DNA from 2 places in the Pseudoalteromonas sp. GABNS16E genome. Region 2 is predicted to be linked to the other one. Evidence: predicted binding sites of a transcription regulator. Region 2 holds the regulator's gene; the other holds the start of a gene.
The links. Region 2 encodes sigma-54, which starts transcription at its own class of promoters, with help from an activator protein. Its sites were predicted from a motif close to GTTGGCACGNNNNTNGNNT; they were not measured.
Positions count from the first base shown of each region.

Region 1: the regulator sigma-54 is predicted to act here: its motif matches at 1,227-1,245, upstream of fliE (flagellar hook-basal body complex protein FliE).

Region 1 covers NZ_JAQREZ010000021.1:23,806-27,771, reverse strand. Annotated here, with positions in the region: gene fliF (flagellar basal-body MS-ring/collar protein FliF) at 1-831, opposite strand, end outside; gene fliE (flagellar hook-basal body complex protein FliE) at 852-1,184, opposite strand; gene PSI06_RS10335 (sigma-54-dependent transcriptional regulator) at 1,357-2,781, opposite strand; gene PSI06_RS10330 (sensor histidine kinase) at 2,778-3,890, opposite strand.
Region 2 covers NZ_JAQREZ010000016.1:24,855-28,820, forward strand. Annotated here, with positions in the region: gene lptA (lipopolysaccharide transport periplasmic protein LptA) at 1-489, shown strand, start outside; gene lptB (LPS export ABC transporter ATP-binding protein) at 486-1,211, shown strand; gene PSI06_RS08775 (RNA polymerase factor sigma-54) at 1,281-2,780, shown strand; gene hpf (ribosome hibernation promoting factor) at 2,808-3,095, shown strand; gene PSI06_RS08785 (PTS sugar transporter subunit IIA) at 3,100-3,552, shown strand; gene rapZ (RNase adapter RapZ) at 3,572-3,966, shown strand, end outside.

The DNA of each region.
Region 1 (3,966 bases), on a different contig from region 2:
CAAGCCAACTACAGGAATAAGAATACTGTCTATTTTTTCTAAATACTCTTGCTCACGCTTTCTTTCAATGTCGTACTCTTTACGAGAGCGTGCTGCTAATGAGTCTTGCGAGCCTGAATTAAGTAAGCGGCCATTTTGATCTGTTACCGTAACACGAGAAGGCTCAAGCCCTTGTACTGCAGAGGCAATCATATCAACCACTGAGTCAATCTCTTCACCATCAAGCATTCTGCCGCGCTTAAGAGTCAATACCACTGTGGCTGATGGCTTTTTCTCTCTGCGTGCAAATACGTTTTCTTTTGGAATGGCTAATAAAACTTTAGCGCGTGTTACGTTGTTTAATTCTTCTATGGTGCGGGCAAGTTGTTGTTCGCGGCCGTGTTTTAAGCGTTCACGCTCTAATCGTTGGCTAACACCAAAGCCCATATCTTGCATTATGATGTCGGTGCCTGAAGTAGGACCTTGCTCAAGGCCTTCACGGGCCATTAGCAATTTAATGTTTTGATACTCACTTTCATCAACCGAAATTACGTTGCCGTCTAGCTCGTAGTCAATTTTTTGTGCATCTAAAAAATCAAGGGTTTGGATCAGCTCCTCTGTTGGCATTTTACCAAGTGGACGCATGTCTGGCTGACGTGCCCAAATAATCACAAATATGGCAATAGCTAAACAAATAGCCAGCGCAATAATAAGGGTGACTTGGCGAAGCACATCAACACCATTTAAGGCGCTTAAGTAGCCCGACTTTTGTTCTTGTTGCTCGTTATCTTCGCTTTGGTCAATACCGCCGCCAGCAAGAGCAAGATCTGTTGATTGATTAGATTGCGCCACAATAATTCTCCACTACCTACTTAAACAGGCATGTTCATAATTTCTTGGTATGACTCAACAAGTTTATTTCTTACTTGTACTGTAGCCTCAAATGCCACTGACGATTTTTGTGAGGCAATCATTGCCTCAGCAAGCGATACACTTCTATCACCCATTTCAACAGCCACTACTTTTTGTTTAGCATCTTGTTGTAAGCCATTAACCGTGTTTAATGCATCACTTAGTAAGTCACCAAATTGAGCAGACGATGTTGGCTGAGCTTGAGTAGGTAGCTTATTGATTTGATTTGTATGGCCTGCTTCTAAAGCCATTGATTGCATTTCTTGAAATAGCGCGCTGTTTTGAATTTTCATAATTTTCTCTGGCAAATGCAGTTAACGTTCATAAAGGGAATAAAGCACAAAGTGTGCCATAAAAATAAACCTTTAATTACATGAGGTTAACTATTATTTTTGAGAGTCAGAGATTTGACAACCCTAAACTAAGCGTGGTTAGTTTAGGGTTATATAGAAGAAAGGGATAAAGTTATGCGGGCAGCGAAATACCTAAATCGCGCATTTGCGCGAGTTTATAACGTAAAGTACGCGGACTGATCCCAAGTGTTTGTGCAACATCTTTACGTTTGCCTTGGCAGCGCGCTAGGGTTTCTAATATTATTTTATGCTCTTTATCTTTTAGCTCATCTTTATAGCTGCCAGTATCAACATTAGGCAGGGAGCTACTCGCCTCTGCAGGCGTTATTTTGTCATCATAATACGCGCCACTGGGAGTGTTCGCTTGTTCAGCCGCTATCTCCTGTGTAGGCGTACTGTTAATTGGCGCTTGCATTAAGTTTTCAATAAAAATGGCCTGTTCGCCAATTACATTGCCCGTTCGCAAAATAAGCGCACGTTGAATTACGTTATCAAGCTCGCGTACATTACCAGGCCATGCATGGCTTAGTAATTTTTGCTCAGCGGCACTATCAAGCGTTGCTAGCGGCTCTTTACTTTTAACTAAATGGCGCTCTATTAAATGCTTAGCCAATACAATTATATCCCCTGGACGCTCACAGAGCGGTCGCCACATTAGGGGGAATACATTTAAGCGATAATATAAGTCTTCTCTAAATTGGTTATCTGCAACGGCTTCTTTTAGGTCGCGGTTACTGGTGGCGAGTACTCTTACATCGAGTGAAATTGTTTTACGGGCACCTAAACGCTCAACTTCACGCTCTTGCAATACCCGTAATAGCTTAGCTTGCAGCCCTAAGTCCATTTCGGTTATTTCATCAAGTAATATGGTGCCGCCTTGGGCTTGTTCAAACTTACCTGGGCATGCTTGTATTGCACCGGTAAACGCGCCTTTTTCGTAGCCAAATAAAGTGGCTTCAAGCATGTTTTCGGGAATAGCCGCACAGTTTATTGCCACAAAAGGCGCATCGCATCGGTTTGATTTATCGTGAATGTATCGCGCTAACACTTCTTTACCAGAGCCACTAGGGCCTAGCACCATAACACTTGCATCTGAGCGCGCCACTTTGCTCGCCAGTTCTAAAAGCGCAATACTGCTAGGGTCGGCAACAATTGGGCCGTCAGTGTCTTTTGGCTTTTCGGGTAAATACCGACTAACCATATTTAAAAGCACCTCAGGGGCAAATGGTTTAGCCATATAATCAATTGCGCCTAAGCGCATTGCCTCTACTGCATCATCAATCGTTGCATAGGCAGTCATCATTAATACGGGGAGTTCTGGGTAGTTAAGCTTAATGCTTCTGAGCAAATCTAGGCCGCTCATCGCGCCCATTTGCACGTCGCTGACCACTAATGAAAACTCAGATTTTTTTAATTGGATCATGGCTTGCTCAGCACTATCGGCTGCAACACAGGCAATACCCGACATTTCTAACGTGTCTATGAGTGCTTCTCTTAAACCTGCATCATCTTCAACCACTAGTATTGTATTACTCATGCTGTTTTCTCCTGCGTTGAGGCCGTGCATATGGGCAGCAATAAACTAAAACATGCACCACCATTGGCATTATTAACCACTTCAACACGTCCTTGATGCGCATTAGCCACAGAGCTTACAACAGCAAGCCCAAGCCCTGTACCTTGGCTTTTTGTGGTATAAAACGGTTCAAAAATTTTCTCTATTTGGCTCAACTCTACACCAGGGCCGTTATCGCATACGCTAATACGCACGGTATCGGGTTCGCTGCTATCGCGCTGCGCTTTTAATGTCACCTGGGCTTGGCTGCCAATAATTTGAATACTATTGTGAATAAGGTTTTGAATAGCACTGGCCAGCGCGGTTTTATTACCGGTAATTTCTATGTCTGGCTCTGGTAGCTCAACAACAAGTGAGCTGTTATTTAAGGCCACCATTGCATCGGCACCTAGTTTTACCTCGTTTAAAAGCTGCTGCATAGAAACCTGTTCAACCACTTGTTGCTCGCCGCTTTTGGCAAAAAGCAGCATATCGTTAACTTGGGTTTCTAAATCTTTTAATCGCGACATTAACTTAGTTTGAAAGTTATCCCGTGATGACTCTGGTAGCTTTTTAGAGCCCAAATTGGCCGCATATAACATAGCCGCCGAAAGCGGTGTACGCACTTGGTGCGCAAGCGATGCCACCATTTTACCAAGCGCACTCAAACGCTGCATATGGGCTACGCGCTTTTGCAAACGGCGCGTTTCTGTTAAATCTGTCATTAATATTAATTGCCCAGGCTCTGGCGCTAGCGCAGTAATATCAAGCTTTATAAGGCGCCCATCTTTGAGCGACACTTCATGCCCATCATCTTGGTGGGGACGAAAAGAGCGTTGAATAATGTTAAACCACTTCTCTCCTTCGAGCGGCTCGCCTAACATATCAATCGCGATTTGATTGGCTTTTGCAATAAGGCCTTTGCCATCAAGCACAACAACACCCGCAGGCATAGTATCAACTAAGTGCGACAGCCAACTTGCTTGCTGTCTTAAATCACTTAATTCACCAATGTACTCTTCTTGAAGTAAACATGGGTTATACTGTTTTGCAGTAATAAACTGTGGTTTAAGTACACTCGCAAGGGCCATAATCAAATCTCTTAATGATGTAGATATAGGGCTAAATGCACAATTTATACCAATATTATTTTATATATTTTTCATT
Region 2 (3,966 bases):
TCTGCTGCTGAGCCTGCGGCTCAACCGCCAGCAAATCAAATTTCTATTAGTGCAGACCGTCAAGAAGGCCAACTTAAAGAAAACGTAGGTATTTTTGAAAAGAACGTCGAAATTGTGCATGGTAATCGCAAAATTACAGCCGACCGACTCGAAGTACATAAACGTGAAGACTTAGGGGATAACAAACAACTCCTTATTGCCACTGGCAGCCCAGCCTACTTCGAAGAAAAACAAGACGATGGTACCGTAATGAGTGCCAGTGCAAACGAAGTACGTTACGACGTAGCAAAGCGATTTTTAACGCTTGTTGGCGATGCTGAAGTCGCGCAAGCCGGTCAAAAAATTAATGCTAAAAGTATTACCTACGATATGCAGCAGCAGCTTATTAGCGCAGAAAAAGACGAAAACTCTACGGATCGTGTCCACACAATTTTAGTGCCTGTTGAAGCAAAAATTAAAGAAAAAACAGGTAACGAAGGTCAACCATGAGCACCTTAAAAGCAGAACTATTAGCAAAAAGCTATAAAGGCCGCCAAGTTGTAAAAAATGTAGGCCTTGAAGTAGAAGCCGGCAGCATTGTTGGCTTATTGGGCCCTAATGGCGCAGGTAAAACCACCACCTTTTACATGATTGTAGGATTAGTACCTAGCGACAAAGGTAAAATTTCTATTGATGATAACGACATTACGTTATTACCTATGCACAGCCGCGCCCGCTTAGGCATTGGCTATTTGCCGCAAGAGTCATCAATATTTAGAAAGCTGACAGTTTATCAAAACTTAATGGCTATTTTAGAAACGCGTAAAGAGCTCAATAAAGCCGCACGAGAAGAAACGCTTAACAACTTACTTGATGAATTTAGTATTCAGCATATTCGCGATAGCCAAGGTATGGCGCTTTCTGGTGGTGAACGCCGCCGTGTAGAAATTGCCAGAGCACTGGCAGCGAACCCTAAATTTATTTTATTGGATGAGCCTTTTGCTGGTGTTGATCCGATTTCAGTGTTAGATATAAAGAAAATAATAGAACATCTTAAAAACCGTGGCATTGGCGTATTAATTACCGATCACAATGTAAGAGAAACCCTTGATGTTTGTGAAAAAGCCTACATTGTTTCTCATGGGGAGCTAATTGCATCTGGCACCCCAGAACACGTATTAAATGACAAAACTGTACGCGATGTTTATTTAGGCGAGCAATTTAGGCTGTAACATTTAAGCCACACCTACAAGCATCTGCTAATATTAATTATAACAACATAAAAGGATTGTTAGAGATACATGAGGCAATCATTACAGCTGCGCATGGGCCAGCAACTTACAATGACTCCACAATTGCAACAAGCGATTCGCTTGCTGCAGCTCAGTACATTGGATCTCAAGCAAGAAATACAAGAAGCACTTGATAGCAACCCGCTATTAGAAGTAGAAGAGCAAGATTACACGGAAGAGTCGGCTGGAAAAAATGAACAAAAAGCAGATACGGATGATGTAACCGTAAGCGCATCGGCTGACGATACAACCAGCGAGTACGAGCAAGACAGTGGCGAAGCTTTAAATAAAGACACCGTTAGCGATGATATGGCAATGGATGTAACTTGGGATGAGTACATGAGCGCAGCCCCTGCTGCATCCTCAGGCCCAATGCCGGAAGATGAGTCTATTTATCAAGGTGCCTCTACTGAAACGCTACATGAGTATTTAATGTGGCAGCTTCAGCTTACTCCTTTTAGCCCAACTGATGAAGCCATTGCTATTGCCATTGTAGAAGCTGTAGATGACTCGGGTATTTTAACGCTAAGTTGTGAAGAGATTTTAGAGAGCTTTAACCAAGAAAACGATGACGAAGTTGAAGTTGAACTTGATGAAATAGAAGCCGTTTTAAAGCGTATTCAGTTATTTGACCCTGTAGGTATAGCCGCGCGCAGTTTACAAGAGTGCTTGTGCATTCAGCTAAACCAGTTTGATAAAGACACCCCTTTTATAGAACAAACTAAAATGATCTTAACCGATCACATTGATCTATTAGCGGCACGCGACTATCGTACATTAATGAAAAAGACTAAGCTTAAAGAAGACGAGCTTAAAGAGGTCATGACCCTAATACATACCCTCAACCCAAAACCTGCAGATACAATAGTAAGGGAAGAGTCGGAGTATGTAATACCAGATGTGTCGGTTAAAAAAATAAAAGGCCGCTGGGTGGTAGAGCTAAATCCAGATAGCATGCCAAAAATACGCGTAAATAGTCAGTACGCGGCTATGTCACGTACCGTAAAATCAAGTGGTGATAGCCAATTTATTCGCTCTCACTTACAAGAAGCTAAATGGTTTATAAAAAGCCTTGAAAGCAGAAACGACACGCTGCTTAAGGTAACTAACTGTATTGTAAAACAGCAACAGGCATTTTTTGAACATGGCCCCGAAGCCATGAAGCCAATGGTTTTAAACGATGTTGCTGAAATGGTAGAAATGCATGAATCGACAATTTCGCGTGTTACTACGCAAAAATATATGCATACGCCACGTGGTATTTTTGAGCTTAAGTATTTTTTCTCAAGCCACGTAAGCACTGAAAACGGCGGCGAGTGTTCATCAACCGCAATACGTGCCCTAATTAAAAAGCTAATTGCCGCGGAAAACTCAGCTAAACCATTGAGTGATAGTAAAATTGCGGATATATTGGCAGAGCAAGGAATTAAAGTAGCTAGACGCACAATAGCAAAATACCGTGAATCGCTAGCTATTCCACCGTCAAATCAGAGAAAGAGTTTGATATAAGACGTAAAAAACAAAGAGGAAATGCTTATGCAACTAAACCTAACTGGTCGTCACGTAGAAGTAACTGATTCACTTAGAGACTATGTAAATAATAAATTTGCAAAGCTAGAAAGGCACTCAGATCATATTAGCAATGTGCATGTCATTCTCGATGTAGAAAAACTCAACCAAAAAGCAGAAGCGACTATTCATGTAAGTGGCGCAGATTTATTTGCCTCAACAGAGCACCAAGATATGTATGCCGCTATAGACTCGTTGATTGACAAGCTCGATCGTCAAGTCATAAAACATAAAGAGAAGCTTGCTAGACACTAATATTATGAAATTAAGTACATTAGTATGCCAGGACTGCAGCAAAGCTGCGGTCCTTTTTAGTAGTAAAAAAAGAATTTTAGAGTTTATCAGTGAGCTTGCTCATGAAAAGCTCCCCTACTTACCACAACAAGATATTCTTAATGCGCTGGCAAGTAGAGAAAAGCTAGGCAGTACTGGCATTGGCCGGGGTATCGCCATTCCTCATGGCAGAATGGGTGGCGTAGAAGAGCCGCTGGCTTTAGTACTTGTTAGCGACACGCCTGTTAACTTTGATGCTATTGATAACTGCCCTGTTGATATTTTTGTTGCACTCATCGTACCAGATGGCGATAACCAACAGCACCTAAAGACTCTGGCAACCATAGCTGATAAACTGAGCAACAAAGAATTTTGTAAACAGCTGCGTAGTGCTAAAACCGATGCAGAGCTGTATCAAGTAATTGTTGATCAATCGTAGTAAATACTAAGGGCTATAAATGGAGTTAATTATCATAAGCGGCCGTTCTGGTTCAGGTAAGTCGGTTGCTTTACGCGTGGTTGAAGATTTAGGCTATTATTGCGTAGATAATATTCCGGTCAACTTACTGCCCTCTTTAGTGCGAAGTGTTTCAGATAACTATGACAAAATAGCCGTTAGTATAGATGTTCGTAATATCCCCAAAGAACAAGACGAATTTAACGATATTCTCGAGTACCTTCCTGACTTTGCTAAACCCACACTGTTTTATTTAGATAGTGATGATCAAACACTGATCAAACGTTTTTCAGAAACACGCAGATTACACCCTTTATCCATCGATTCGCTGCCGCTTGATTTAGCAATAAAAAAAGAAAAAGAACTGCTTGATGTACTCGTAACGCGCGCTGACTT